DNA from 3 places in the Shewanella oneidensis MR-1 genome. Region 3 is predicted to be linked to each of the others. Evidence: predicted binding sites of a transcription regulator. Region 3 holds the regulator's gene; each other region holds the start of a gene.
What was found. Region 3 encodes MetJ, which represses methionine synthesis genes. Its sites were predicted from a motif close to TAGACGTCTAGACGTCTA; they were not measured.
Positions count from the first base shown of each region.

Region 1 (10,842 bases), 1.6 Mb from region 3:
CTGGCGATGCCAACGAAGTGACGGTTAGCCAACAAACAGACTGGCATGTTGCCGCTGTTGATGTGACTGGTAATAACAACGAAGCTGAAGTGACTCAAGACGGCTTCTTCAACCAAAGTAGCAACGATGTCGTGGGTAACGACAACCTCGTTTCTGTTAACCAATTAGGTGAGCTGAACGAAAGCTACGTTGAAATTACTGGTAATGAAAACAGTGCATTTGTTGAACAAGAAGGTGATGAAAACCTTGCCGTATTCCGTGTTGAAGGTGATAACAACGACGGCGATATCAAACAATACGGTAACAACAACCAAGCGGGTTTAATTGCTCTCGATCTAAGTGCCAACGTGGGTAATAACAACGATGTCTCCGTCGAACAAATCGGTAATAATAACTTTGGTGCAGCCAAAGGCATCGCTGGTAACGACAACAGCGTTGACATCTACCAAAAAGGTGACAACCACACTGGTTTCGTTTACGCCTTGGCTGGTAGTGAAAACGATATCAGCATGGAACAAGAAGGCAGCAACAACACTGCATATCTGTCAATGACTACAGGTGATGATAACACTGTCGATATCACTCAAGACGGCGATAGCAATACTGTGGGTGATTCTTTAATTGCGGATATTCAAGGTGACGATAACGATATCACCATCAAGCAAAAAGGCGACAGCAACGGTGCAGAATTCCAAGTATGGGGTGATAGCAACGACGTTGACTTAAAACAACGCGGTGATGCCAACTTCGCAACCTTTGGCGCTTACGGCACAGATAACGATTTCGATTTATCTTCTAAAGGTGATAACAACGAACTTGTTGCCTTCGCAACCGGCGAAGACAACAGCATTGAAATCAGCCAAGAAGGTGATGCGAACTTTGCCTACGTCGATGCCACTGGTAACGACAACGAAGTCAATGTAGAGCAAGATGGCGATCAAAACGAAACCATCATCACTGTTGAAGGTAACAACAATGCTGATGTCACTGCTCTACAACACCGTGGCGATCTGAACTTAATCGATTTAATTATCGAAGGCGATGAAAACGCAGCAGAAATCACTCAAGCAGGTAGCGGTAACTGGGTGGGCGGCGATAGCAGTAGCTCATTTGCAGCGAGCTCATTTGGCGTAAGTGGTGATAACAATAGCCTAATGATTACTCAAACAGGTAATGACAACTTAGTATTAGGTTCTCAAGCGGGCAACAACAACAGTATCAGCGTCACTCAAAGCGGTGATATGAACGTTGCGACTGTAGTGCAATACTAATCTTAACCAATAGACAGCTTTCAAGTTGAAGGCTGCTAATAAAAACGGGAGCATTTAATATGCTCCCGTTTTTTATTTATTAAATTAGTAAGTTAACTGCTTATTTTTAACAATCACAAGTGGATTGTCCAAAGGCAAACTGCTCACATACCTAGCAATCTCGACTTACATATACGCAAAGTTCAGCTAGCACTTAACAAGCCTAAATAACGTTTAACTGCAAAACTCAAAATGGGTTTGATAGGTCTGTGCCCAACGCAATAATTCAACGCGATTGCGTGACTGTGTTTTACGGAATATAGAAGAAATATGTGCCTTTACCGTATGCTCACTGATGCAGAGGCGATGAGCAATTTCCTTATTGCGCGCTCCGCTGGAGACAAATTGAATAATCGTTCGCTCTCTTGAGGTAAGTGCTTGCAGCATCGCAACAGTATCGGCGGGCATATCATTTTGCCCATCTAATTTTTGTACCACCCGGCGAAACATCTTGCTGAGCAACGTTCTGTCGTACCACAATTCATCGGCCACCATTTTACGCAGCCCTGTTAGCATCAAATCCATTCGCTGATCGGTAAATAGCAGCCCTCGAATTCCTAACAGCATTGCAGATTCCTGATCTAAGGAATTGCGCTCGACTTGATACAAAGCCACTGGTATATGGGGTACAAGACGGGACGCCAACAGTGGGATACCTTTATTATCTAAGGCTGCGCCTTTCTGAGCAATCAAACAGAAGCTGCGATGTCCTTTATCTACATTTAACTCTAACTCAGAGGCATGTTTAACGATCCGTGTTTTCAATCCAATAGATTCAGCAAGTATCGCTAAATGGCAAGGTGCCGCCACTTGATGTAAAAATACTAACTCATTGATAGTGCTCAATTTACTCTTCTCCCTGAAAAGTATTTCGTTATCTTTATATGAGGCTAGATGAAATATCACGAATATCTCGCCGTACATTTCATTAACATAACCCATTTTGACTAGTTACCGTATGAATGCCATCACCCAAATGTACTAATAACATCTATTTATATGTAGTAAATTCGACTAACTCCCTAAATAGTACCTGTTTACCAGCAATTAATACTAAATGCTATCTACATTACACTCAGGTTTATACCTTAGTCTATAAAGAGATCAATCGAAAGTTTAAACAAAAAATTAACACAGAAATATGACGGTTTAGGGAACAAAAAATCCCCTCAAAATCCTATTCTGAGGGGATTGGGGAACAGTAATAAGTTAGTTATCACTGAGCAGTAAGCTTAGCGATTTGCTTATCCTGTACACGAGACAAACTCAACAAAGCCACAATGGCGCCAATTAAGGCTAAAAACATATCCGATTGGGTATCCCAAACGTAACCCTGAGTCCCTAAAAACGCTTCAGCACCTTCACCTGTAGCTACTGCCACCCACCATTCAATGAGTTCGTAGAAGGCACTGAAAGCGAGTACAAAGCAAGTGGCCAAAAATGCACACCAAGCACCTGGTTTAACTGCTTGATTACGTAACATAATCTCACGAGCTAACATCGCGGGAATAAAACCTTGGGCAAAATGCCCCACTTTGTCGTAATTGTTGCGCTCACTGCCCATCCACTGGGCAATCGTGTCAAATAATGGCACTTCGGCATAGGTATAGTGCGCCCCGACAAACAACACACAGCAATGAACTAGGACTAAAAAATACACTAATGGTGTTAACTCAAAGCGTTTGCGGGTAAAAAATAACAGCGGAACCGCCACTAATGCGGGTAAGGCTTCGAGCCACCAAGTAAAGGGATCGGCAGGTTTTATCGCCGACCACGCTAAAACTGAGAGGTAAATACCACACCAAGCAATTTTATTATTCAATGTTCCTTCCTCTTATGCGATATTGTTCTCATTTTAGAATATTAACTTTAGCCATCTAGCCCTCCACAGTGAGCCCAAAAAGTGCTACTTTGGTGGACAAAGGTTGTCAGCATAGCATATAAGAACCACTTCAATTAATTAAGAGGGTACCCATATCATGGCGAAACATTCGCTTGACAAGGATAAGATCAAAATCCTGTTGTTGGAAGGCGTCCACCAATCTGCTGTAGATGTGTTTGAACGCGCGGGATACACCAATATTGAATATCACAAAGCCTCGTTAGGTGATGAAGCCCTACACGAGTCCATAAAAGATGCCCATTTTATTGGTATTCGTTCCCGTACCCAACTCTCCGCCGATGTATTGAAACGTGCCGAAAAATTAATTGCAATTGGCTGCTTCTGTATCGGCACAAACCAAGTGGATCTTGCCACCGCCGAATCCCTCGGGATCCCCGTATTTAATGCGCCGTTTTCCAATACTCGCAGCGTAGCCGAACTCGTATTAGGCGAAATCATTATGTTGATGCGTGGTATTCCTGAGCGCAATGCCATCGCCCACCGAGGTGGTTGGATGAAAACCGCCGCTGGCAGTTACGAAGTCCGTGGCAAAACCTTAGGCGTGATTGGCTATGGCCATATCGGGACTCAACTAGGCATTTTGGCAGAAACCTTAGGTATGCGTGTAGTGTTCTTCGATATTGAAGATAAATTGCCATTGGGTAACGCTCAGCAAATCCACTCAATGGAGCAATTACTGGCTCAAGCCGATGTGGTCAGTTTGCACGTGCCTGAAACGCCACAAACGAAAGACATGATCAGTACCGCCGAATTTGCCGCTATGCGTAAAGGCAGCATCTTTATCAACGCTTCCCGCGGTACTGTGGTCGATATCGATGCGCTCACTGTGGCACTTAAAGAACGTCACCTTGCAGGCGCTGCAATTGACGTATTCCCCGTTGAGCCACAATCGAATGATGATGAATTTATCAGCCCATTACGTGGTTTAGATAATGTGCTGCTCACGCCACATGTGGGTGGTAGCACCGCAGAAGCACAGGAAAATATCGGTATTGAAGTGGCTGGCAAATTAGCCAAATACTCTGATAACGGCTCAACCGTGTCGGCCGTGAACTTCCCTGAGGTGTCTCTACCAATGCACAAAGGCACCTCTCGCCTACTGCATATCCACCAAAATCGTCCTGGCGTGCTGATCAAAATCAACAAGGCCTTCTCTGAGAAGGGTATTAACATTGCCGCTCAGTACCTGCAAACCACCGCAGAAATCGGTTATGTGGTTATGGAAGTTGACACGCATCAAGCAGAAGAAGCGTTAGTAGAACTCAAGGCAATTGATGGCACGCTGCGCACACGCGTATTGTTCTAAAGCCTAAATCGCGGTAGCTTGCCCCAACTAAGGCGCACATTTCATTTAAGATATGTGCGCCTTGTGCTTTTGAGGCTAGAGGAATTCCGCTACAATCAAGCCTCTTGCATCGCCTTCATTTTCAGGATCTCGCCATGACTATTGCAGTTTCGACACCCAATTGGGATCTGGACGCCTCTATGCCTCCACTTATGCTCGCTAACTTATCCCACCTAGGCCTAATCAAAGTGGCCGGCGAACAGGGCCGGAGTTTTATCCATGGCCAAGTGACCGCAGATATTAGCTCACTTGAAACCAACCAATGGCGCTGGGGAGCACATTGTGATCCTAAAGGTAAGATGCTGGCTAGCTTTAGAACCTTTACGATTAAAGATGCACTCTTGCTGCTGATGCCAAAGGACACCATCGAAGTGGATCTGCCGCAACTGCAAAAATATGCGGTATTTAGCAAGGCTACCCTAAGTAATGCATCGGAGGAATGGTGTTTACTCGGCGTGGCGGGTGAGCAGGCTAACCAATTCGTCACCCAACACTTTGGTGAAGTCGCTCAGGAACTGACTCTCACCGAGCATGGCGCAATTTTAAAAGATGCGGATCGATTTATTTTGGTTCTACAACCACAAGCCGCAAGTGCCCTCATTGCCGAGCACACCGTATTTGATGCCAGCGCTTGGCAAGCATTAGAAATCGCTGCGGGCTACCCCAACCTAGCGCCAAGCCATGCTAATCAGTACGTACCGCAGATGTGTAACCTACAGGCTATCAACGGCATTAGCTTTAATAAAGGCTGTTACATGGGGCAAGAAACCGTGGCAAGGATGAAGTACCGTGGCGGAAACAAGCGTGCACTTTATATCCTCCATGGCACAACCTCGTTAACGATTAATCTAGAAACTAGCCTTGAAATTGCGCTGGAAGACGGTTATCGCAAAGGGGGACAAATCATTGAATTCGTGCAACGCGGTAATCAAGTATTGCTGACAGCGGTATTGGCAAACGATACAGAGAACGATGCCAAGCTGCGTTTTACTGAAGATGAGCAATCCAGTTTGACGGTTCAACCTTTGCCCTACTCTCTCGATGAAGCTTAGTTGTTAGCGGCGTAAGTGCTTGAAGCTTAATAGCTTAGAATGGCGCTCACTCGCGCTAAAACAAAAAATCCCGTTGAATCAAAAGGCGCCTGAGGCGCCTTTTGATATTAATGCTCGAAGTAAGTGTTTCGAATCGCAATCACCTCAGGTAGGATTTGCTTAAACTCCTCCACCAGCTTAGGGTCGAAATGCTGCCCAGCTTGGTTTTCGAGTAGTTCCATCGTCGCTTCAATGGTCCAAGGCTGCTTATAGGGACGCTGTGAAGTCAGCGCATCAAACACATCAGCAATCGCCACAATCCGCCCTTCAATGGGAATATTTTCCTCTGATAAACCATTGGGATAACCTGTCCCATCCCATTTTTCGTGGTGCGTTAATGCAATTCGCCGCGCCATTTGTAGCAGCGGATCACCATGTTCGCCGATAATTTCTGCGCCGATTACAGCATGCTGCTGCATGATTTTCCATTCCTCAGCATCCAGCTTCCCCGGTTTTTTAAGTACAGCATCGGGCGTGCCGATTTTACCAATGTCATGCATAGGCGAAGCGTTATACAGCAACTCACAAAAAGTGCTGGGCAAACCTAATTTAATCGCTAAAAGCCGGGCATAATGGCTCATGCGCACTACATGCAAGCCTGTCTCATTATCTTTATACTCGGCGGCGCGACCAAGGCGACGAATAATTTCGAAGCGGGTTTCTTCAAGTTCTTGGGTACGCTCTTTAACTTGCTGTTCCAGAAGGCGCTTTTGATCGTATAACGCTAAGTGCGTTTTCACTCGAGCCTTGACGACTGGCGCACTGACGGGTTTTGTAATGTAATCGACGGCGCCCAACGCAAAGCCCTGTGCTTCATCGGCAACCTCTGATAAGGCCGTCACAAAAATCACCGGAATATGGCAAGTTAATGGCTCTTGCTTAAGGAGCTTGCACACTTCATAACCATTCATTCCGGGCATCATGACATCGAGCAAAATTAAATCAGGCAGTGTTTTGGTCACAAGAGCTAATGCTCTGGGGCCATCAATCGCTACTTTGACTTTATAGTCCTCACCGAGTATGCCCACCAAAATATCGATATTTTCGGGTGTATCATCGACGACTAATATTGTTGCCTTATCCATCAACACGTTCACCTTTCCTGTGGCTTTATCAATAGTCAATACAGCGCTTGATTGACCGCTTCTACGTTAACTTAGCAAGCACTTCATCAATCAAATCGACGGCTTCATCGAATTGATATTGGTTAATCATCGTTAGCGCAGGGCTAAGCTGCTGCCATAACAGAGCACTCATTTGGGGTTTAAGTGCATCCATTTGCGTTACTGCATCTGAATCAGCATCTTCTAAGCTTTGGCGTAATTGCTTTAAGGCAGCAATCAAGGCATCTTTCGGTAAATGCTCTGCCGTTGACGTACTTGTTTCCTCAAACTGAGGTTTGGCCTTTTCTATCGCTTCACATATTGATGCGACTAAAATTTGGATTTGGTCTAACTCCACTTGGTAGTCAGCATTTTCACTTAAATGGAGCTCCAGTTGCCGCGCCAACTCCGCAAGCTTTGAAGAACTGAGATTGCCCGCCAGCCCCTTAAGGGTATGCGCCATCCGCACCGCATCTTCACGCTTATTGCTGGCAAGTGCCTTGTTGATCTGATCAACAACGTTACGTTGACTGGTTGCAAAACGATCAAAGATCCGTTGGTAGAGACGCTTCGAGTTTTGCACTAACTGTAAGCCTCTATCGATATCAAGCTCTGGGTGCTCAGGCCATTTAACCACTGACTCCACATCAAGATTAAGCGGGTTAAGTGATTCATTGACAACAAACTCTGCATTCTCCAGAGACGGTACTGGGGCGCCTAAATATTTCAATAGGGTTTGATACAGTAAGTTGACCTCAATTGGCTTGGCAATGTGATCATTCATCCCAGCTCTTAAACACATTTCCTTATCGCCCGCCATAGCATTGGCGGTCATAGCTATCACGGGCAATTGCGCCAACTCGGGCCTTTGTCTAATTGCTTTCGTCGCCTGATACCCATCCATCACAGGCATTTGGCAATCCATCAACACCAAATCAAAACTCTGCTGAGCTAATTTATCCAACGCAATTTGACCGTTGGTCGCAATGGATAAAATAATCCCCACTTGCTCTAAAAACTCAGTAGCCACCTCAAGGTTCATTTCGTTATCTTCGACTAACAGAATACGCTTACCTTTAAGGGGCAATAATAACTCAGGCGCAATATTGTCTTGATGGCGCCTAACGGGAAGAATCCCTGAGCGACCAAGGGCATTCATAATGCCGTCAAGTAATCTCGATGCACTGATAGGTTTGCTGATATAGCCTGCCAAGCCGAGTTGCTCAATTTGAGTTAAGAAATCTTGATTGGCATGGGCTGAAACCATCAAGATCCGCGGGGCATTTTTTGTTTGTTGCTTAATTTGTTTTGCAGTTTCAATCCCGTCAAGATTCGGCATTTTCCAGTCAATCAATGCCACAGCATATTCTTGCTGGCTACAACGCATAATTGCCTCGTCGCCAGAACGCACTGTATCTACGTTAAAGCCCATACTCTCCAACGTGGTGCGCATAATGTCCCTTGCGGTGGCATTATCATCGGCAACCAATATGGACATACCATCAAGCTCTTGTCCTACAAAAAGTTTTTGACCACTGGAGATGCATAATTTAACGGTGAAAAAGAAAGTACTGCCATGACCGAGTTGGCTTTCGACGCCAATGCTGCCGCCCATTAATTCGACCAATTGTTTAGAAATGGCAAGTCCAAGCCCTGTGCCACCATATTTACGGGTGGTAGAAGTGTCGGCTTGAGTAAAGGACTTAAACAGTTTGGATTGTTGCTCTTGAGTTAGCCCAATACCACTATCCCGCACACTAAAACGTAACACGACGTCATCGTTTTGCTGCTCGACCAAGCTCAGAGACAGTAGCACCTCCCCACGCTCGGTAAATTTGATCGCGTTATTCATCAGGTTAATCAGCACTTGCCCCAATCGCAGCGGATCCCCTAATAAATGGCGAGGAACATTGGGCGCAACAGCAAACAACAATTCGATCTGCTTTTGCGCCGCCCTTTCGGAGAACATATCGCTTAAGTCTTCAAGCATAGTGTCGAGTTGGAAAGACACATTTTCGATATCAAGCTTGCCCGCTTCAATCTTAGAAAAATCAAGAATATCATTAATAATTGACAGTAAAGATTGAGACGCACGCTCAATTTTTTCGAGATAATTTTTCTGCTTCTTATCGAGTTGCGTTTGTAAACAAAGCTGCGACATACCAATAATGGCATTCATCGGCGTACGAATTTCATGGGACATATTCGCGAGGAAGTCGCCCTTGGCTTTACTGGCTGCATCTGCCTCGTCTTTAGCGACAAGCAATTCATCTGAAAGCAGTTTTAATTCAGTCATATCGACCATACTCACCACTGCTGATTCAAACTGGTTCTGGCTGTCCAACAAGGTTGAAACGTTAACCGTCATCCATAAAGGCTCACCAGAGGGGCGAACAAAACTTCTCTCGCCTCGGTAATGATCAATTTTGCCTTCAACAAGCTCCTTAAATTGTGCTTTTGCAACGTCTTTATCCTGCGCACTCAACACGTCAAAGATAGGCGTGCTCCGTAATTCATCGCGGCTAAGTCCCATATCTTCACAGAATTGGTAATTACAATCGAGGATAAGTCCCTTAATATCGACATTGACGATACCAATGGTTGCACCATCAAATAGCGCCTTGAAGTGGGCTTCACTTACTGCAAGCTCTTCTTCAATTGATTTTCGCTCAGTCACATCCATCACATAGCCGTTCCAGATGATGGATCCGTCATCGGCATAATGCCCACTGGCACCCGCTTCCATCCACCGAATACCACCATTAGGATGGCGATAACGAAACTCGCGGATCCATCGCAATTGATCATCGCTCTTGCCCGCGAGTGCGCTTATGACTTCAGGACGCTCTTCATCAAAAATCCGCTCAGCAATAATATTAAAGTCACGCAACAGCTCTTCACGGTGTAACCCAAGCATTGCCAATGCGGCGCCCGATAGGAAGGTAAAGCTGCGATCAGTTGGTGAAACCCAACGCAACTGATACACAGTACAAGGGATGGATTCAGTGATATTGGTTAATTGCTGTCTTGAGGCTTCAATCTCATCAATGGCTAATTTACTTTCAGTAACGTCGTCAATACTGCCATCGAACCACAAAGGTAACCCTTCTTCAGAATAACTAGCCTTACCCTTTTCGTGCACCCAGCGAATACTGCCATCGCGATGACGGATACGATATTCGACTTCAAAGGTTTCCTGCTGTGCCAGTGCTCTTTCGATATGCTGGTTGCACAGTGCGCGATCATCTTCCAATATCAGTGAAGTAAACGTCCGTTGACGATTTTCAATAAACTGGCTGGCCGCATAGCCAGTGATCTCCGCAATGTTGTCGCTAACATATTCAATGACCCACACCTCGCCAATGCGAGTACGGTATACCGCACCAGGAATATTGGTGACAAGACCTCGAAAACGTAATTCACTATCACGGATCTTTTGTTCAACCATTATTTTTTGGGTCATATCACGAATCGAAGCAGCCACTTGGCGACGACCATCAAAATCACTCGGTAAAATGCTCAAGGCAATTTCGGCAACGAATTCACCGCCATCAGATTTAAGTGCGCGCACATGGCGCGCACTTGCCATTGGCCTATCACGCCCTTCACGCAGAAAGTCTAGCCTTTCCCCCGTATGTAGATGCCTTAATTCTTCAGGTAGCAAGGTTTCAATTTGCAACGCCAACATGGCTTTCGCATCATAACCAAAGAGCTGTTGGCAGCGGCTATTACTAAAGACTATTTGACCATTCTGATCAACAATCAACATGGCTTCAGGCGCGGCCTCAAGCACAGCGTTAGACCAAGCGGCAGCAGAAAACTGTTCAGTCACATCGGTAAATAGCATTTCCACCGACATTAATTCGCCAGTGTCTGACACTAAAGGCTGCATAAAAACATCCAGCCTCCTCGCTTGCCCTTTGGCATCCACTAACTCAATTTGGTGGGGAGGCACATTCTGCCCTTTGAGCGCGAGATCGGTATATTCCCAGTTTTTCTCGTTAAGGGGGTTAGCCGAAAACAGCCTTTGATATTTGCGCTTAAGTAATTCAGGCGGTATTCCCAATACTTTTGTAACCCCTTCACTCAC
Region 1 is NC_004347.2:883,952-894,793, reverse strand. It holds gene SO_RS04060 (curlin) at 1-1,271, shown strand, start outside; gene SO_RS04055 (helix-turn-helix transcriptional regulator) at 1,485-2,156, opposite strand; gene SO_RS04050 (DUF2238 domain-containing protein) at 2,527-3,132, opposite strand; gene serA (phosphoglycerate dehydrogenase) at 3,290-4,519, shown strand; gene ygfZ (tRNA-modifying protein YgfZ) at 4,654-5,610, shown strand; gene SO_RS04035 (response regulator) at 5,718-6,734, opposite strand; gene SO_RS04030 (PAS domain S-box protein) at 6,796-10,842, opposite strand, start outside.
Region 1: the regulator MetJ is predicted to act here: its motif matches at 3,181-3,198, upstream of serA (phosphoglycerate dehydrogenase).

Region 2 (10,842 bases), 1.8 Mb from region 3:
TCTAGGATAATATCGTCAATCTTATCTTCACCTTTGAAAGTGGTTTCGGTGCCAGAGTTAAGCAGCAAGTTTTTCAACTTTAACTTAACGATAGCAGCGTTACGGCCAGAACGAGTTGTTTCTGTTTTCTGTACAACCCATGGGCTGCCTTCAAACATGATCACGTTACCTGGACGGACTTCATGAGCAGTTTTCATTACACAATTTCCTATATGTCGATTTTCTATTTCAGCGCAGCATCTTAGCTTTTTTTCACGAATTGAACTAGCCGAGTTGCAAGATCTGCAGCATTTATTGCGTCAATTGGCCATTCTTTAGCATGTTGCAAGAGTGGCAAACTGACAGGATTTAGGTTTTGCCAGTGAGTTTTCACGGCGGATTGCTGACCTTGGCTAAATGCGAAATTCAATTTAGACCAAGTGTCGGCAATATCAGGGGCAAGATTATCGCAGTAAAGTCGGATAAAAGCTTCTAATTTTATGAGATGGTAATCATCTTCTTGCGGATAAATATGCCAAATAAACGGTTTTGCAGCCCATTGCGCCCTTAGAAAGCTGTCTTCACCGCGGACAATGTTAACGTCACAGCTCCATAGTAAGCGATCAAACCCTTGTTGGTCTGTCATCGGCAAAATATGCAGGGTCAAATCCCCAAGCTTAATTTGCTGTCCAGGCATTAACGCGTCTACTGGGCAGGGCAATAGATGCTGCAAACTGTTTAAGCTACGACCTTTGGGGAGCAGCGCATGGATCTTAGCGTCGTTCTTTGCTCTTGCTTGCCAGAGTTCACATAGCGCGGGCAATGAATCGGTTTCATAGCTAAATATGCTAAAGACGCTGTCTTGTGCTTGAATGTCTTTTAAACCAAGACTCTCAAAGAGTTGCAGTTTATTCGCAGGGTCCTGTTGCCATGCATCGCGCTCGGCAAATAGCTCGCGCTCACAGATAAGTCCACCAGTCTTTGGGGTAAACCCAGGAAAGTAGAAATACTTTTTGATGCCGCTTACTTGCATCGACGGTAAACCGTGGCAACCATCAACCCAATCCTCGGCACTTAAATATTCCAAATTTAGCCATAAAGGAACCGCTTGCGGGGCGGTTTTATGGAGCGTAGCCAGTTGCAGCTTCACCTCGTCGGGTAACTCACAGGCAAAGGCTTCAATCAATACCTTACCGGGAAGATATGGAACGGCCAGCGGCGTTGTCCAATGATTGATAATGACGCCGTTAAAACATTGGCTGACGAGTTTTGGATTTAGCGTCGGTAGAATATGCGAAAAACTGTTTAAGTCATCGACCCAAAGGATGATGGGGATGTGATATTCATTCACGAGCTGCTTTGCCAAGCGCCAAGTGACACCGATGTCGCCGTAGTTGTCGACCACTGTACAAAAGATGTCCCAGTGGGACGCGTTGGAGGATGTTGACATGAGATTATCACTTTGGTGGTAACGAGGAGAGCAAACATAAAAAAAGCGGCGTTTAAGCCGCTTTTTCTACAGGAGCTAGCTTAGTCTTCGAGTTCTGCTAAACACATTTCTTCGTAGATTTGCTTAACCCATGCATCAACACGTTCTTCGGTCAATTCAGGTTGACGGTCTTCGTCAATCCCTAAACCGATAAAGTGGTCATCATCCACTAAACCTTTAGACGCTTCGAAGTTGTAACTCGCAGTTGGCCAATGTCCAATGATAATACCACCACGAGCTTGTACGATATCGCCAATCATGCCCATGGCATCAAGGAAATATTCTGCGTAGTCTTCTTGGTCTCCACAACCAAAGATAGCAACCAGTTTGTCTGTAAAATCAATCTGTTCTAACTCAGGGAAAAAGTCATCCCAGTCGCACTGTGCTTCACCGTAATACCAGGTTGGGATCCCGAACAGCAGCAGGTCATATTCTGCGATCTGTTCTTTGGTGCTTTTGGCGATATCTTTCACCTCAACCATTTTCTTACCCAGTTTTTTCTGGATCATCTTGGCGACAGCTTCGGTGTTGCCTGTGTCGCTACCGAAAAAAAGACCTACAGTTGCCATTGTCTATCCTTTATGTCTAGTTCACTTATACGTTAATCTTGCTGCTATTGATTGCTCAGCATTCTATTTTTTGCTGAAGAATTAATTCGATTAACTGGCTTCGGCTGATGTTACTGGCCAACGCCCGCTCATTCAAGGCGTCATATAAATCTTGTGACACCTTTAACTCTATTCGCTTTAATCCTTTGGCTTTATCCCGCTGGATCTGGTTGCGTTTATTGACCTTAAGTTGCTGGCTACGGGACAAAGGATTGCTACGTGGGCGGCCCCGGCGCTTTTCATTGGCAAAAAGGTCAATGGTGGTTCTATCTGTTGCTTCTTTTGCCATGTTCTTATTGTTTAACCGATGCCCGAACCTTCCCAGGACATCTGGATAATACCTTTTGCAATAAACCCGGCGCAGCCGAGAAATAATACTAACCAAACAATAAATCGACCGAATTTCGGTACATTACCTTGTTTTAGCACATCGTGGATGGCCATGCCGATAAAGAAAAAAATCGCGGCAAAAAACAGGTTCAAGCCGAGGGTCTCAATTTGTTCCATATACTGAGATAACATACTTTCTTAGTCCTCTAGAGTGCTCTAAGGCTAAAAGAGGCGCGAATATATCACATCAACAAGGTGTCGGCTATATGATTTAGGTCGAGAATCATTGTCATTTACACCGTGTGTTTGTCAATAAATTCAGACACAATGCGATTGAAGATTGTAGGCTTTTGCGCATGTAGCCAATGGCCACAACCTTCTAATGTTTTTGCTTGTGCCTGCGGGAATTGCCGCAAAATCTCATCACGGTGCGCTGCTGCGACATAGTTTGAATCGCCGCCACGGATAAAAAGGCTCGGACCAGCAAACACTAATTGTGGTTCATTGGGAAGATTGTGCCAACCGATGATATTGGGATAGCCGCTTTTTAAGCCTGTGAGATTCATTTTCCAACGAAAGCCAGTGCCGCTGCGCTGGAGGTTTTTGAGTAAAAATTGTGCTGTCGCATCATCAATGCCAGCGGCTAATAAGTGAGCAAGGGCGAAGCGGCGGTCTGTGTGTCCTTCTAGCGGTAAACTTTCAAGCGCTGCAAAAACTGCATTATGCCGAGGTTGATAGGCGACGGGCGCAATATCGGCCGCAACTAAGCTGATGATTCGATTTGGGTAAGCTAGTGCGGTAGCCATGGCAATTTTTCCGCCCATGGAATGGCCTACGATATGGACACGCTCAAGCTCGAGCTCATCGAGTAAATCCACCATGGCCTTGGCTAAGCTAGGGTAATCCATTTGTTGCCTATGTTCACTTAAGCCGTGATTAGGCACATCAACACGGATGACTTGATGATGGGCTTCGAGCGCTTGGCCTAATCCTTTAAGATTATCTAAATTGCCAAAAAGTCCATGGATAAGGAGGATTGCTTCTCCCTGACCTGTGGATACATAATTCATGGAATTGCCTGTGCTGTGGTGCCTAACGTTGTGCGAATTGTGCCTTGTATGCTTTAAGTTTGACAAGTCTTGCGGCGGTTTCGGATGATATTTGTGCCGAACTTGCTGGCTTTTTCAGCGATTAACATACTTGTGCTAATTTGATGTGCGATTTCACTCATTTTTAGATTAATGATGCTTTATCAGATTGATAGAGATAGATACACTGGGGTAACGATCGAACAGATCCTTTGCGAGGATCGTTTGTGGTGCATTTTTTCGGTTATGCCTATCGAATAACAAAGGATAATAAGGTTATGAAATACATCGAAGTGGATGAAGAGCTCTATCGTCATATTGCCAGCAAAACGGAACGTATTGGTGAGAGCGCCTCTGACATTCTCCGTCGATTACTCGGCCTGTCCGTCGATACGGTTGAACAGGCACAGCCACAGGCTATCAGCCAACCGAGCTTAGAGGCTGCAACGCCTGAACCACAATTTGTGCCACAAGTCGAAACTTTTGTCGCTGCAGCTGATTTTCATCAATTGGTGGATGAACATAAGTTGGAACAGCAAAAAGGTGCGGTGGGGCGATTCTTATTTTTGCTCGAGAGCTTGTATCAACTGAACAAAACGCAGTTTGCACAAATCTTACAGATCCAAGGGCGCGATCGTCTTTACTTTGCGCGCTCCCGTGAGGAGTTACTCAAGGCCAGCGCCACTGCAAATCCGAAGGAAATTGGCCAAACGGGTTTTTGGGTAACGACCAACAACAATACTGCGAAAAAGCGGGCCATTTTAGCCGAGGCTTTGGTGCAATTTGGCTGCGATGCTGAAATCGCCAACGGCATTGCCGAACGCGTATAACGACTTATCGACGCCGCAATGATGCGGCGTTTCCATTTTATTAACCGATTTTCCAGTAGGAGAGGATCAGGTGGCAATACATCAACGGGCAGGGCAAATCGCGAGTCAGATGGATCTGGTGAATATTCCAAAGCTGATGAGCCATTATTACAGCATTAAACCCAATATGGATGCTGCGGAGCAGCGTGTCACATTTGGCACTTCTGGGCACCGTGGAACGGCGTTTCAAGGCAGTTTTAACCAAGATCATATTTGGGCGATTACTCAAGCCGTGGTTGATTATCGGCAATCGGTGAATATCGAAGGGCCACTCTTTTTAGGTATTGATACCCACGCCTTATCTTATGCCGCCTATGTATCGGCAATTGAAGTGTTGGCAGCCAACAAGGTGACGGTGTATATCCAGCAAAATGATGGTTTTACGCCAACACCTGTGGTGTCCCACGCCATTATTTGCGCTAACCACGCCGCGGCACAAAATGGTGCACTCTTAAGTGATGGCCTCATTATAACGCCGTCCCATAATCCGCCGCAGGATGGTGGGATTAAATACAATCCACCCCACGGTGGTCCTGCAGAAGGCAATATCACCGCGTGGATTGAATCCCGTGCCAATGATTACCTGCGCGCTGCGCTCAAGGGCGTCAATAAGCTCGCTTATGCAGATGCATTGGCTTCGGGTTATGTGCATGCTATTGATTTAATCACGCCCTATGTGGCGGATTTAGAAAATGTCGTCGACATGCACGCCATTGCTAAGGCTAACCTCAAGCTAGGTGTTGATCCACTAGGCGGTTCGGGTATCCATTATTGGGCGCCGATTGCCAAGCACTATGGCATCGATATCACCTTAGTAAATGATAAAGTCGACCCAAGTTTTAGCTTTATGTCACTGGATAAGGACGGCAAGATCCGCATGGATTGCTCATCGCCCTATGCAATGGCGGGGTTACTGGCCCATAAAGAGTCCTTCGATTTATGCGTGGGTAATGACCCTGACTACGACAGACATGGTATTGTGTGTCCGGGCACTGGGCTTATGGACCCCAACCACTATTTAGCGGTGGCGATTGATTATCTGCTAACCCATCGACCAGAGTGGAGCGATAGCTTAGCCATTGGTAAGACATTGGTATCAAGCGCACTTATCGACAAGATTTGTGTCTTTCACGGTAAAAAATTGCTCGAAGTGCCCGTTGGCTTTAAGTGGTTTGTCGATGGCTTAGCCGAGGCGACCATTGCCTTTGGTGGTGAGGAGAGTGCGGGCGCCGCCTTCCTGCGTCGCGACGGCACGACTTGGTGTACCGACAAAGACGGTTTTATTTTAGTACTGCTCGCTGCCGAAATGCTTGCGGTCACGGGCAAAACGCCAGGACAACGTCATCAAGAGTTAGTCGCGCAGTTCGGCCAAAGCTTTTATAAGCGTATCGACAGCCCAATTAGCCTTGAAAACAAAGCTAAGTTTGCAAAACTCAATGCGGATACCTTAAACGCAACTATGCTTGCAGGTGAGAAAATTGAGGCCGTATTGACCCACGCACCGGGCAACAATGCTTCAATTGGTGGCATTAAAGTGACGACGACAAATGGTTGGTTCGCAGCGCGACCATCGGGCACTGAGGCGTTATTTAAGATTTACGGTGAGAGCTTTATCAGCGAGCAGCATTTAGCTGAGATTATTAAAGACGCACAAGCGTTGATCGATAAAGCACTTAGCGCTTAATTTAGCGTTTGAACGATAAAAAAACGTACTCATGTTATATCGTGAGTGCGTTTTTTATTTTGATGTCGTTTTAAGGGGAAGTCGGTGTCACTTAAACTGAATTCCTAAGCTTAGTACTCGAGATGACAACTTGGTAAGTTGTTCTTATCGATGTAGTTTTGATGATATTCCTCAGCCACATGGAATTGCTGTAACGGCACAATCTCAGTGACGATATGACGCAAGCCCCAACGTCCCGAGCGGGCAAAGGCCAATTTTGAGGCTTCTGCCGCGGCTTTTTGTTCGCGATCATGGAAGAAAATCGTACTGCGATACTGAGTGCCGATATCGCCGCCCTGCATATTGAGGGTTGTGGGATTGTGGTTTTTCCAAAACACCTCGAGTAATTCATCGTAGCTGACGATGGTTGGATCAAATTCTACTTGCACGACTTCGGCATGGCCTGTCTTGCCTTTTTTGACTTCTTCATAGGTGGTTACTTCATTATTACCGCCCATGTAGCCGCAGGTCGCGTTGGTCACACCGTTGACTTGTCTAAAGAAATACTCAACGCCCCAAAAACAGCCGGCACCGAAAGTTGCTAACGCCATGATAAATCCAAATAGAAGTCTAGATGGCTAAGGATTGTGATGAAACTCATTTAGAAAAGCAAGTGTACTGATTAAATTAATCTGCTGTTAGGTAAGACACGATAGATGCTAAGGTTTTACCGACAAATGCGCTTGTTTGACCAGAATGTCCGAGATAAGGCCTAAAAACTTGTGTTAGTATTGATGCGCTTTTTAAGGTGGGTAGTGATAAGTGCAATGAAACATTCAGTTATTGCCAACATAACTTGCCTTTAACACGCCATTATAAGGAGAATTCTGTGTTACAAGCTCTGTTAGATTCGAAGGATTTTCTCGCGCTGACCCTCGCCAATCCACAAACCCTCGGCGATGAGTTTAGTTTCACCTTAGGGGAACATACTCGGGTTAATGTGTGGGATACGGGCGTAATTGTTTTTGAACCAGCACAACCCCAAGGTAAGGATGTTATTCTCTCCTGCGGTGTCCACGGTAATGAAACCGCCCCCATTGAACTCTGCAACACCTTAATCAAACAGCTTCTCCAACAAAAAATCATCGCCAAACAACGCACACTCTTCCTGATCGGCAATCCTCTAGCCATTAATAATGGCACCCGTATTATCGATGAAAATATGAATCGTCTGTTTAGTGGTGAGCACTCTAATCCCCCTGGGTTAGTTAATCCTGAGCGGCTGCGGGCGAAAAAACTGGAAACCTATGTAGACCGTTTTTTTAAAGCCGCAGCCGCTGGGCGCCAGCGTATTCACTATGATTTACATACTGCAATGCGGGCGTCAAAGCATGAAAAGTTTGCGATTTATCCCTATCGTCCCGGTCGCGCTTATAGCGCAGAACAGATCATGTTTTTAGCGGCCAGCGGCGTGGATACCGTGTTGTTTCACCATGAGCCGACAACTACTTTTAGTTATTTTTCTTCCGAGCAGTATGGCGCAGACGCTTTTACCATTGAGTTAGGTAAGGTGTATCCCATGGGACAAAACGATATGACACGTTTTATTGCTGCCCAAGAAATGTTTACTCGCCTTATCACCGACAAACCCTTGCAGCTTGAGTCATTCTCCACGGATAAAGTGAATCTGTATCAAGTGTGCCGGGTGATTAACAAACATTTCGATGATTTTGAATTTACCTTCGCAACCGATGTCGAAAACTTCAGAGCTTTTCCTAAAGGTTTTGTCTTAGCCCGTGAGGGGGGGCAAGAAATTAAAGTAGAACAAGAGGTTGAATCTATTGTATTCCCTAATGCCAAGGTGCCCATTGGCAATCGAACCGTGATTTGTCTGATCCCCTCAGTTGCGCCGGATGTTCGTTAAGTTTGTAAAGCAATATATACATGCAAATTGGGGATTAGTTGTCATTTGAACTGTGCCAACGGTTGATAGGTAGTTTACGTTAACGTAATGTTCATCCGGCATATTCGTATAAATTAGGCACTGCGGACCTTCTGCAGCGTAACGAGATAACAAGAGCACAATATGAGCAAAGCAACACTCAACACTGATACAGTGCACCGTGTCGGCTTCTTGGATAAGGCATCGCTTCACATTCCTATCCTTCGAATTCTACAAGCAGACGGCACTACCTATGAAACCGCGGTTTTGCCTGTAATAGATGAAGCCTTAGCCATCAAAATTTACGATACTTGCGTGTTTACGCGGGTACTCGACGAACGTATGTTAGGCGCCCAGCGTCAGGGACGGATCAGCTTCTATATGACCTGTACGGGTGAAGAAGCAGCGATCGTCGGCAGTGTCGCGGCACTCGACCCTGAGGATGTGATCCTCGCGCAATATCGTGAACATGCGGCGCTGCGTTACCGTGGCTTTACCACTGAGCAGTTTATGAACCAAATGTTCAGTAACGAAAAGGACTTAGGTAAAGGTCGCCAAATGCCTATTCACTACGGCTGCGCGGCGCTGAACTATCAAACCATTTCATCGCCACTCGCCACTCAAATTCCGCAGGCTACAGGTGTCGGCTATAGCTTAAAAATGCAAGGCAAGCGCAATGTCGCTGTTTGCTATTTTGGTGAAGGTGCTGCGTCGGAAGGCGATTTTCACGCCGGTTTGAATATGGCGGCGGTATTAAAATGCCCAGTGATATTCTTCTGCCGTAACAATGGTTATGCCATTTCTACCCCAACGGAAGAGCAATTTGCCGGTAACGGCATCGCCAGTCGTGGCGTGGGTTACGGCATGCACACCATTCGCGTCGACGGCAATGATATGCTGGCAGTTTTGGCTGCAACTCAACAAGCTCGTGCCTATGCGATTGAGCACAACGCGCCAGTATTGATTGAGGCCATGACTTACCGCCTTGGCGCTCACTCCTCTTCAGACGACCCATCTGGCTATCGTTCAAAAGAAGAAGAGGCTAAATGGCAACAACACGATCCGGTAAAACGCTTCAAGTTGTGGCTGATTAACAAAGGCTGGTTGGCCGAAGCCGATGATGCCCAGCGTTACGAAAAGTACCGTGAAGAAGTGCTCGCCGCCGTTAAAGTCGCCGAGAAGCTGCCTATCCCCATGTTGGATGAGATTATTGAAGATGTGTATGACAAACCAACGCCGGCGCTTAAAAAGCAACTGAGCGAGCTCAAAGAACACATCAAGAAATATCCGCAATCCTATCCCAAAAGTGCAGGGAGGCTATAAGCCGTGGCAGAAATGAATATGTTACAGGCCGTCAATGAGGCCTTGTCGATTGCAATGCAAGCCGATGAACGCATGGTGGTGTTTGGTGAAGACGTCGGCCATTTTGGCGGCGTGTTTCGCGCCACCTCTGGTCTTCAAGAAAAATTCGGTCGCGCTCGCTGCTTTAACACGCCATTGACTGAGCAAGGTATTGCGGGTTTTGCCAACGGGTTAGCCTCCAATGGTATGACCGCCGTGGCGGAAATCCAGTTTGCTGATTACATCTTCCCAGCGTTTGATCAGATTGTAAACGAGTCGGCTAAATTCCGTTACCGCAGCGGTAATGAGTTTAATGTGGGAAGCCTTGTGTTCCGCACGCCCTATGGTGGCGGTATTGCAGGTGGTCACTATCACTCACAATCGCCAGAAGCCTACTTTACCCAAACCCCTGGCTTAAAAGTGGTTGTGCCGCGTAATCCTGCGCAGGCCAAAGGGTTATTGCTTGCTTCGATTCGTGATAAAAACCCAGTGGTGTTCTTCGAGCCTAAGCGTTTATACCGCGCCTCTGTGGGTGACGTGCCCGCTGGCGATTATGAAATTGAGCTAGGTAAAGCCGAGGTGTTACGCGAAGGTAAGGACATCACGTTAGTGGCGTGGGGCGCGCAGATGGAAATCATCGAGAAAGCGGCCGATATGGCGGCTAAAGAGGGCATTTCCTGCGAAATTATTGACCTACGTACACTCGCACCATGGGATGTGAATACAGTTGCGGATTCAGTGAAGAAAACGGGGCGACTGCTCGTTAACCACGAAGCGCCATTAACCGGTGGATTTGCTGGTGAAATTGCGGCGACGATCCAACAGGAGTGCTTCTTGTATTTAGAATCACCCATCAGCCGTGTATGTGGTTTAGATACGCCATATCCACTGGTTCACGAAAAAGAATATATGCCCGATGCGCTCAAAACATTTGAAGCCATCAAAGCATCAGTGAACTTCTAGGAGTCCGGTATGATTAAAGATTTTATTTTGCCGGACATTGGTGAAGGCGTTGTCGAGTGCGAATTAGTCGAATGGTTGGTGAAAGAGGGCGATACGATTGTTGAAGATCAACCCATCGCCGATGTGATGACTGACAAAGCCTTAGTGCAAATTCCTGCGCCATTTGCTGGTGTAGTCACTAAGCTATATTACGCTAAAGGTGATATTGCTAAGGTGCATGCGCCGCTTTATGCCGTTCAAATTGAGGCGGAAGAACCGTCGAGTCAAGTCGCACCTCAAACCGTCGAACACTCGGCACCAAACCAAGCTGCAATCAGTGCTGCTAGCAGCAGTATTGAACAGTTTCTGCTGCCCGATATTGGCGAAGGTATTGTTGAGTGCGAGCTGGTCGAGTGGCTAGTGCAAGAGGGCGATATTGTGGTTGAAGATCAACCTATCGCCGATGTGATGACAGATAAAGCCTTAGTGCAAATCCCTGCGATTAAAGCGGGTAAAATTGTCAAATTACATTATCGCAAGGGACAGCTTGCCAAAGTTCATGCGCCTTTATACGCGATTGAAGTCGAAGGT
Region 2 is NC_004347.2:2,438,264-2,449,105, forward strand. It holds gene efp (elongation factor P) at 1-197, opposite strand, end outside; gene earP (elongation factor P maturation arginine rhamnosyltransferase EarP) at 242-1,429, opposite strand; gene fldA (flavodoxin FldA) at 1,510-2,037, opposite strand; gene ybfE (LexA regulated protein) at 2,093-2,365, opposite strand; gene SO_RS10695 (DUF2788 domain-containing protein) at 2,377-2,598, opposite strand; gene SO_RS10700 (alpha/beta fold hydrolase) at 2,700-3,476, opposite strand; gene seqA (replication initiation negative regulator SeqA) at 3,773-4,324, shown strand; gene pgm (phosphoglucomutase (alpha-D-glucose-1,6-bisphosphate-dependent)) at 4,395-6,047, shown strand; gene msrA (peptide-methionine (S)-S-oxide reductase MsrA) at 6,158-6,637, opposite strand; gene astE (succinylglutamate desuccinylase) at 6,916-7,950, shown strand; gene SO_RS10725 (thiamine pyrophosphate-dependent dehydrogenase E1 component subunit alpha) at 8,113-9,291, shown strand; gene SO_RS10730 (alpha-ketoacid dehydrogenase subunit beta) at 9,295-10,272, shown strand; gene SO_RS10735 (dihydrolipoyllysine-residue acetyltransferase) at 10,282-10,842, shown strand, end outside.
Region 2: the regulator MetJ is predicted to act here: its motif matches at 6,650-6,667, upstream of msrA (peptide-methionine (S)-S-oxide reductase MsrA).

Region 3 (10,842 bases):
ATCGGGCGGGCTTTTTGGACTATCCAAACGAAGGGATGCGGAATATCTAAAATATGGCTATCGGCTAAACCGTTTTCGGCAAATAGCTTAAACCAATGATTAGAAATGGCATTTAATGCCGCGCCTTTACCTGGAATGCCTTTTAATCCGCCTTCACCGTGGAAGATGCAGTCGAAGGCGGAGATGCGATCGCTAATCACCATAATGGCAAGCGGCGTATCTTCGGGCACATTGTAGCCCTTGGTCTTGATTAAACGGCGGCTGTCGGCGTCGGTTAGCCAGTAAACGCTACGTACCTTGCCGCTATGGACTGATTTGTCGGTGCGGATGGGTAAATCGTTGTTCACGGCTAATACGGAATCAGCAAGACTCATGACGAGTATTCCTTTGGATAGAGAGTGTAGGGACGAGTGTTTTATGTATTGCGGTGTGCTTAAACGTGAGATGCTTAGCCACCTTTTTATTATTAACCAATAGCTTATTGCTAAGTTTGCGTAAAGCTTTGGTGAAGGTTAAGCGTAAAGCGAATAGTGGATTTTCGGGCGTTGGGGACAATAAAGGAGGACGAGATTCGGGGTAAAAATGAAACGCAGAGCAAGGTTGGCGCCAGAGTAATACTGGTCTGCTCAAGCGGGGGAACCCCGTGCCATTTTGCTCGAAAAGGCTAACCATTAATCCCAGAGAACCTTGTTAGACAGCCGCGAAAAAGTGGCGACATTCTACCTTTTTTGACGAAATTTACCATGGCTATTTATTTCTATGTTGGTGATTTCTGTTCTGATGCGGTGTAGGTTCACATTATTTCGCAATCCGTGTGGTTAGCGGTTTCATCTCCTTAAGAGTCAAGCCAAATCGCATGTGGAGCACTGCGAGTTGGCAACAACATGGGGAGCGGTGGTGACAGCTCCCATTACACCCATTACAAGAGTGGGTTGCCAGTTTCTAGGTTTATTGAATATCCTTTGAGTTTAAGCATGCCGTTAACTCAAACGCCTTTGCGCAAGGTTTATGGAAGAAATCGAGGACCTATGACGACCGACGCTAACACCAGTGCTAACATCACCGCGCAAACCACCATAGTGCAACGGGTATCGTTGCGGGGACGGCATTTTTTTGCGCAGCAATTTATTGGCTTAGATGAAACGCAGGCTCATTGGCAAGATCTCGAATTTGAAGAATGTGAGTTCCATGATTGTCAGTTTAGCGATAGCACATTTCGCCAATGTAAGTTTATCGATTGCCGATTTGTGGGCTGTAATTTAAGTCTGGTCAAGGTGTCATTAAGCCATTTTAACGGCGTAAGTTTTGAAGAATGTAAACTCGTGGGCGTTGATTGGACCCGCGCCTCATGGCCACGCGTAGCCTTTGCGGCTCCTTTTACTTTTAAGGCGTGCATTTTGAACGACAGCTCGTTTATGGGGATTAAGCTCGATGAAATGGTGCTCGAAGCCTGCAAAGTTCATGATGTGGATTTTCGCGAGGGGAGTTTTAATCGGGCTAACTTTACGTTTAGCGATTTTCGCCACAGCTTATTTGGTCGTACCGAGTTGTTGGAGGCGGATTTCTCCGAGGCAACCGATTACGATATTGATATTTTTAACAATAAAATTAAAGGCGCTAAGTTTAGTCGCGATGAAGCGATTCGGTTGTTAAATGGCTTAGATATTACCTTGGTAGATTAGGGCGTGTTGACGTTTCGAGATTAAATAACCCTGAAGCGTCAACATGCCCTACCTCATATCAACACCTGTTCGCGCTTTATACTGCGTTTAAGGCTTTCGACAGAGCACCACTATGCCTTCAAGCCTTCGCCTTGTCTAAAGCGCGTTTAACTCCCGCTGAATGAACAGATATTTAATACGATTGGTATTAAGTGTTGATGAGGCGAGTATTAACCTCCTTTCAAATCAGTGCTGATTCAAATTATCCTATCGACAGCCACCTCGCTAACTTCTTAGTTTTGCGAGTGCTTTTAGGTTTTTTGATAACTTTTTAGCGTGATTCATATTATAAAAATACCTCAAGCGGTTGCTTAAATCCGCCAAACCGCTCTGTTGATCGTATTCACGATTTTTTAGAACAATTTTAACTTTTAGTTGCCGCAGATCACACTCAACTTGCCTATGTGGTTTACCACAATAGCCGCCTACCCCTTTAGGAATAACAATCACTCTGGAACAGCAAAATGCCAGCGTTTCTTAAGGCATTGGCATTAATAACTAAAAACCTGTGAGCAAATTTAGTGTTTCACCGCAGTGGTGACCCAAAGCCTAAGTTTGCGTGTGCCATGCGGTGCATAGGGTGGATGAGTGTGATGGAGGTAACCATGATTGAGCTTAATAGGCGAACCTTTTTAAAGGGCGCAGGGGCCAGCGGTGCAACGTGTGCATTAGCCAGCTTGTTGCCGGGCAGCTTAGCGGCATTAGAGAGCAAGCAGCTAAAGGGCATGGGCAAAGAAATTGCCAGTATCTGTGAGATGTGTTCAACCCGCTGCCCGATTTCAGCGCGGGTGATTGAAGGCAAAAACGTCTTTATTAGCGGTAACAAGGCAGCTAAATCCTTTGGCGGTAAAGTCTGTGCCCGTGGCGGTGCTGGCCATAGTTTGCTGTACGATCCACAGCGGATTGTGAAACCCCTAAAACGGGTTGGCGAGCGTGGTGAGGGTAAGTGGGCTGAAATCAGTTGGGATGAAGCTTATCAACTGATTGCCGATAATCTCACTAAAATTAAGCAAGCACACGGCCCAGAGGCGGTGGCGTTTTCCTCTAAATCTGGCTCGCAAGAAAAACACTTATTCCATCTCGCCACTGCGTTTGGCAGCCCAAATACCTTTACCCATGCGTCTACTTGCCCTGGTGGTTATGAAATTGCCGCCAAGGCTATGTTTGGCACTAAGGTGAAACGCGATTTAAGTAACTCAAAATACATCATTAACTTCGGCCATAACCTGTACGAAGGCATCAACATGTCCGAAACCCGTGGCATGATGGCGGCGCAAATGGATAAAGGCGCTAAGCTGGTGGTGTTTGAGCCAAGATTCTCTATCGTCGCCGATAAAGCCGATGAATGGTATGCGATCCGTCCCGGCACCGACGTCGCCGTCGCTTTAGCCTTATGCCATGTATTGATTGAAGAAAATCTTTACGACAAGGCCTTTGTTGAGCGTTATGTAGAAGGCTTTGATGCCTTTGCGGCTGAAGTCAAAGCCTATACCCCTGAGTGGGCCGAAACCATTTCCGATGTGCCCGCTAAAGATATTCGCCGTATTGTCCGCGAATATGCGGCTAAAGCACCCCATGCTGTAGTGGATTTTGGTCACAGAGCCACCTTTACCACCGAAGAGTTTGAAATGCGCCGCGCCTTGTACGCCGCCAACATCTTGATTGGTAACATCGAGCGTAAGGGTGGTATCTACCTTGGTCAAAAGCCTGGCGACTATAACAAGCTCGCCGGTGAAGATGTGGCCCCCGTGCTGGGTAAGCCCGGCGTAAAAGATATGCCAAAGCCTGCGGCAAAACGTATCGACCAAGTGGAAGAGCAGTACGCCATGATGTGGTCAGCGGGTGGAATTTATCAAACCGTCCTCGATGCGACCTTAAGCGCGGTGCCTTATCAGTTACATGGCTGGGTGATGTCCCGTACCAACCCAATGCAAACCATGACCGACAGAGCGCGTGTGGTTGAAGCCTTGAAAAAGCTCGACTTTGTTGCCGTGTGCGATGTGTATATTAGTGAAACTGCGGCCTATGCCGACGTGATTTTACCTGAGTCTACCTACCTTGAACGCGATGAGGAAATCGCTGACAAGTCAGGTAAAAACCCTGCCTACTATGTGCGCCAACGGGTAGTCGAAACCTTAAGCGATACTCGTCCTTCATGGCAAATCTTTAAAGATATTGGCCACAAACTGGGGCTTAGTGAATTCTATCCATGGGAAAACATGGAGACCCTGCAACTGTTGCAGGTAAACCGCGACACAGAGCTGCTGCGCCGGATCAAAGACGAAGGTTTTGTCAGCTTCGGTAAGCCGATTATGTTGTGCGAACCTAAAATGGTGGCCGAATTTACCAAGGCCTATGCCAATGCCAAACCTGCGGATGAAGACGGTACCTACGGCAGCTTACTCAGCTTTAAAACCCCAAGCGGCAAGATTGAATTGACCTCCGCCAAGGTTGAAGCCATGGCGCCAGGACGCGGTGTCATTAAATTCCGCGAAGTGCAGCTTAAAAAGCCAAATGAACTCTACTTTATCCAAGGTAAGGTTGCGGTGCATACCAATGGCGCGACCCACAATGTGCCCATGCTGGCGAATTTGATGTCGGATAACGCCGTATGGGTGCATCCCGTCACCGCAGGCAAGTTAGGGATCAGTAATGGCGACCCTATCCGCTTAACCAGCAGTGTAGGTACAGAGGAAGGTCATGCGTTAGTCACCCCGGGCATTCGCCCCGATACCGTGTTTGCCTATATGGGCTTTGGCTCTAAAAACAAAGAGTTGGTTAGAGCGACAGGCAAAGGTATCCACTGCGGAAACTTACTGCCCCACGTTACCGCACCTGTGTGTGGCATGACGGTACACACCACTGGCGTCACGCTGGCAAAACGCTAATTGGAGGCTCAAATGACGAAAAGATATGTGATGGTGCACGATGAGAACAAGTGCATCGGCTGCCAAGCCTGTAACGTGGCTTGCCGCAGTGAAAACGGCGTTCCAGAAGGGGTTACCCGTTTGCAGGTGAGAGTCGAAGGGCCCTATGGCGAAATGCCCAATCTGCACTTTAAGTACCACAGGGTGTCTTGTCAGCAGTGTGAAGATGCGCCTTGTGTGAAGGTGTGTCCAACGGGCGCGGCCTATGTGGGCGAAGATGGCATTGTCTCCATCCACGGCGACAAGTGTGTGGGTTGTATGTACTGCGTGGCGGCGTGCCCCTACAAAGTGCGTTTTATGAATCCCGAAACCAAAGTGGCTGACAAGTGTAACTTCTGTAAGGACACCCGCTTAGCCCGTGGTGAAGAGCCAGCCTGTGTGACTGTGTGTCCAACCGATGCCTTGGTGTTTGGCGATGCTAACGATCCACAAAGTGAAGTGGCCACACTGCTCAACACTAAGATCACTTACCAAGATAAGACCCATTTAGGCACTAAACCTAGGGTATATCGCGTTCCTACCAAAAGAGGGGGGATTTGATTATGAACAATACTTGGGGCGATATGGCGCAATATGATCCCGTCACTTGGCACTGGGTCATCGCCGTGTATCTGTTTATGGCGGGTTTATCCGCCGGAAGTTTGCTGATTGGTATCGGTTTGCGTTGGTTCAATCAAGAACAAACGCAAGTTGAGAGCAATATCCTCAAGGCCGCGGCAATTATTGGCCCTGTGGCCATCAGCTTAGGCTTGGCTTGTTTAGTGTTTGATTTAACTAAGCCTTTCCACTTCTGGTTGATTTTAATTAACTACAACTTCCAGTCAGTGATGGCGATTGGGGTATTAGCGCTGCTGGCTTACTCACCCTTGGCATTTGCCTACGCGATTTTAGTACTGCGTGACGATTTGCCAAAGTGGGGCTTAGGTTTCTTAGTGCCTATCGCTAAGCTGCTTATGCCCTTTAGAAAGCTGATTGAAGTGCTGTTGTTTGTCCTCGCCATTGGTGTGGGCGCTTACACTGGCTTCTTAATCTCGGCCATGAATGCCTATCCGATGCTAAACACTGCGGTATTGCCAGCACTGTTCTTGGTATCTGGTTTATCAGCGGGTGCGGCGGCCAATGCGGTGCTGGCACTGGTGATGTTCAAAACCGATAGTCACGACAAGACGTTAGCCAAAATGCATGGCTTAGAGCTACCAGTGATGGCAATCGAAATCATGTTCCTGTTTATGTTGTTCTGCGCCTTGTACTTTAAGGGCGGTGCGGCGGCTGCGGCGCTAGCATCACTCACCTCTGGCGTGTGGGCAAGCGTATTCTGGATTGGTGTCGTGGGGATTGGCTTTGGTGTGCCATTGCTGTTTATGCTGCTTCCCGCCGCGACTCGCCATACTAAGGGCGCAATGATTATGGTGGCCTGTGCCAGCTTAACCGGCGTGCTCGCGCTGAGACACTTTATTGTGTATGCGGGCCAAAGCTACTTAAACTAACGTATTGATGCTAGAACTAACGTATTGATGCTAGAGCAATAAGCATCACTTAAATGCGATTAAGTGATGCTCGAATGGATGAAAACTTGCATCCACACCAACAAAAAGCACCGTTAAACGGTGCTTTTTTATGGCAGCTATTTGCAGGGGATTATTGCGGTAATAACTCAATCACAGATTTGACCGTGAGCACTAAGGCGCTGATAGCGCAGAGGGCTAAGGTCGCCATTTTAGTTTTATGTTTATCAACACTGCCCACCAGTTTACCCGCCACGAGATAGCCTAACAATACCGAGGGCAATAGCATTAACGACAGCCAGAAGTGCTTGATTTCAAGTAGGCCCGTTATGCCAAGAATCGTCAAGGCAATGGCTGAACTAAAGATAAAGAAGGCCGATAGCGCCGCGCGAAACTGCGAAGCATCCTTACCCGCCAATAAAATCGCCATCGGTGGGCCACCAATGGCGGCAATATTGCCAAAGATCCCCGAGATAACGCCAGCCCCAAAGAGCGTGGTTTTGTTCACTGGTAAGCTAAATTTGTACAAACTGAGCACCACGGCAACCGTCACAATCGCGGCAATCGCCAGACCGAGAACTGGCTGCGGCGCAAACAGTAATAAGCTGGCACCGATAAAGCCACCGGGCACCCGACCTAGGAGCGCGTATTGCAAGCCATTGAATTCTAAATGGCCGCGTTCACGCAATAGGGTGAGTAGCGCGATGGAAAATCCCATCACAATCACGGGGGCGGGTACTAATTGGGGATCGACGATATACAGCAGCGGACTGGCGACCACGGCTAAGCCAAACCCAATCAGGCTCTGGGTGAGGGCACCTAAAAACACAATCACAGACGCGATGGCAAGCGTTTGTGGATCGATCAAGGAGAACATAGGATTCCATCAAAACAAAATAGGGATCGTTACTTTGCCGGATGGCATTAACGATCCCTAATAATTAGTTACGGCAGGGTTATGGACGCTTAAGCGTTATTCCATGTCTTCCCACTCGATCCCCATTTCGTCCATCAACCGCTTCGCTTCGGCGGGGATGCTGTCTGGGCACTCTTTCGACAGATCGGCATCATCAGGCAGAGGCTGGCCGGTGTAGGCATGCAAAAATGCTTCGCACAACAGTTCGCTATTGGTCGCATGGCGCAGGTTGTTGACCTGACGACGCGTACGTTCATCCGTGAGGACTTTTAGCACTTTGAGCGGAATAGACACAGTAATTTTCTTTACTTGTTCATTCTTCTTGCCATGTTCAGCATAGGGGCTGATGTATTCCCCATTCCATTCAGTCATTGACTCACCTGTTATAACGCTAAATTCGGGGCAGATTTTAAACCCTTACAGACTACAGTCAAATTATTGCTACTATTTCTGAGCGATTGCAAACAGATTTCTTTATGTTTAGACGTCTAAACGTCTTAACGCCTATTGACGATACCACTGGGCTTAGGTACATTTAGACGTCCAGACATCTCTTTGCGAACTTAGGAATTCCGATGACCGAAGGAAAATTAGTGACTGAGCGTCAATTAGCCACATTGGCAGTGCGTCAGGGTATCGAAAGCGATACTCAATATGGCGCCGTGGTGCCGCCAATTTACCTGTCGACGAATTACGCTTTCGATGGTCATAAAAATCCGCGCGAATTTGACTACAGTCGCTCCGGCAATCCGACTCGCAGTATTTTAGGCGATGCCTTAGCCAAGTTGGAAAAGGGCGCAACGGGTGTGGTGACTTGTACTGGTATGGCAGCCATTACCTTAGTGACCACTTTACTGGGCCCCGATGATTTACTGGTGGTGCCCCATGATTGTTACGGTGGCTCTTACCGTTTATTCACTAACTTGGCGAAAAAAGGCCAATTTAAATTGCTGGTGGTGGATCAAACCGACAACCAAGCGCTTGCGCAAGCCATCGCCCAGCAGCCTAAAATGGTGTGGATTGAAACCCCCTCTAACCCTTTGCTGCGAGTCGTCGATATTGAGGCTATCGCGAAGGCGAGCCATGGTGTGGGCGCGTTAGTGGTAGTGGACAACACTTTCCTGTCGCCGATTTTGCAGCAACCGCTATTGCTCGGCGCCGATATCGTTATCCACTCCACCACGAAATACATTAATGGCCATAGCGATGTGGTGGGCGGCGCGGTGATCGCCAAAGACCCCCAAATTGGTGAGACCTTACATTGGTGGTCAAATACCTTAGGCTTAACCGGTAGCGCGTTTGATAGTTATCAAACCCTGCGTGGCCTGCGTACTTTGGCCGTGCGCATTCGCGAGCACCAACGCAATGCTCAGCGTATTGTGGAGTTACTGAGTAACAGCCCTGTGGTCAGTAAAGTGTATTACCCAGGTCTTGCGGATCATCCTGGCCATGCCATTGCCGCCAAGCAACAAAAAGGCTTTGGCGCTATGCTGAGTTTTGAGCTTAAGGGCGGTGAGGCTGAAGTGGTCGCCTTTTTAGATGCGTTAAGTTTATTTAGCGTTGCCGAGAGTTTAGGTGGCGTTGAGAGTTTAGTGGCCGTGCCTGCGACCATGACCCACAGGGCGATGGAGCCGCAGGCGCGTTTTGAAGCTGGCATTAAAGACACCCTATTACGTTTGTCGGTTGGTATTGAAGATGCCGACGACTTAGTTGCAGATATTCAAGCAGGATTGGCCGCCGTAGCGGCTTGTCAGTAGAGGAATAATAGATGGCACGTTGTCACTTACATAAATTTGGTGGTTCCAGCTTAGCCGATGCCGATTGTTACCGCCGAGTCGCCCATATTCTGTTAACCCATGGCCACAGTGATGATCTGGTGGTGGTGTCTGCCGCGGGTAAAACCACTAACTTTTTATATAAGTTGTTGTCACTGCGCGACAGCAACCAATTATGGCAAGAAGAATTACAAGTCCTTATCAGCTATCAGCAAGGCTTGATTGAGCAGCTGTTATCTAACGAACAAGCGCGGGATTTACGTGAGCGTTTAACCACGGATAAAGCCCAGTTAATCAGTCTGTTATCTTTAGATGTACGTAATGATTATCAAATTAGCCATGTGGTGAGTTTTGGTGAGCGTTGGTCAGCACGGCTGATGGCAGCGCTGCTGCGCGAATCGGGTGTGGCCGCAAGCCATGTGGATGCCTGCTCGATTCTTGTGGCCGACGAGGCCGCCGTGCCGCAAATCCGTGTGCAAGAATCCCGCGCCAAAGTGCAAGCCTTACTGGCGGCCCACCCTAACGAGCGCTTAGTGATCACCGGTTTTATTTGTGCTAACGAGCGCGGCGATACCTTGCTGCTTGGCCGCAATGGCTCTGACTTTAGTGCCAGCTTAATTGCTAGCCTTGCCGACATTGAGCGTGTGACCATTTGGACCGACGTTGAAGGGGTATTTAACGCTGACCCGAATAAGATCAACGATGCGAAATTACTCAAGAGCATGTCCCTCGCCGAAGCCGACCGCTTGGCGCGTTTAGGCTCACCCGTGTTGCATTCACGCACTTTGCAGCCGCTGTTTAACACTGAGGTGAGCTTGGCTGTGCGCTCAAGCTACGCCTCCCACACCGACTTTACCCTGATTGCGCCGCACAGTTCCTCAGCGAGTGCGCCCGTGGTGACCAATCTAAATGCCGTGGTGTTATTTGGCTTTAAGATTGCGGGCGATGTGGCCAGTTTGCTTGATCAATTGGTGGAGGCGGGATTAACGCCACTGGCACATTGGGTATCGGCGCATCAACGACTCGAACTTGCCTATACCGCTGAAAACCAAAAACAAGTACAAAAGTTATTGGATGCGCAGGCCGAAGCCCTCGGCATTAGAGATCTGCAAATTAATACCGAACTCGGTTTAGTGGCGCTTGTGAGTGCCGATGCCGAGCATTATCGCCGCAGTTTTGCCCGCTTATTGAGCCGCGATGCTAAGCCCTTGTTCAGTGGTGATTTAAGTCTTGTGACCTTAGTGCCACAGTCGCAGGTTAATCTGCTGACCCAAAAAGTGCATCGCCGCTGCGCTGGCCCGCGCAAACGTATTGGGGTATTGCTGCTGGGTGTGGGCAATATTGGCGAGGCGTGGGTGAAGCTGTTTAAGTCAGTTTCTCCCTCGTTAAATCAAGAGCTTGAAGCGCAAGTCGAGTTAGTCGGTCTGGTCACTTCCAGTAAAGCCCTGATTAAGTCTAAGGGGGTGGATCTACAAAGCTGGCAGCAAGAATTCGATAACGAAGCAACACCTTGGCAGTATGAGCATCTATTTGAACAGTTAGAACAACTTAACTGTGATGAACTGATTGCATTAGATATCAGCGCCAGCGCCAGTTTAACTCTGCAATACCCAGAGTTTTTCGAGCGTGGCATCCATATGGTCAGCGCGAACAAACTGGCGGGTTCAGGCCCACTGCCGTTCTACCGCGAGCTGAAGGAACAACTCGGTTATCGCCGTTTATTCTGGCGCTATAACGCCAGTTGCGGCGCGGGCTTACCTATTCAGCACGCCTTAAACGATCTGCGTAACAGTGGCGATAGTGTTGAAGCTGTTGGCGGGATTTTCTCTGGCACTCTTTGCTGGTTGTTTGAGAAATACGATACCAGCAAACCCTTCTCGGAATTAGTGATTGAAGCGCGTGGTTTAGGGATTACCGAACCCGATCCTCGCGACGATCTTTCTGGCCGCGATATGCAGCGCAAGTTGCTGATTTTAGCCCGTGAAATCGGCCTAGAAA
Region 3 is NC_004347.2:4,209,235-4,220,076, reverse strand. It holds gene SO_RS18875 (phosphoribosylaminoimidazolesuccinocarboxamide synthase) at 1-374, opposite strand, end outside; gene SO_RS18870 (pentapeptide repeat-containing protein) at 975-1,682, shown strand; gene phsA (thiosulfate reductase PhsA) at 2,327-4,609, shown strand; gene SO_RS18860 (4Fe-4S dicluster domain-containing protein) at 4,622-5,188, shown strand; gene nrfD (NrfD/PsrC family molybdoenzyme membrane anchor subunit) at 5,191-6,135, shown strand; gene SO_RS18850 (sulfite exporter TauE/SafE family protein) at 6,287-7,030, opposite strand; gene metJ (met regulon transcriptional regulator MetJ) at 7,127-7,441, opposite strand; gene metB (cystathionine gamma-synthase) at 7,663-8,826, shown strand; gene SO_RS18835 (bifunctional aspartate kinase/homoserine dehydrogenase II) at 8,838-10,842, shown strand, end outside.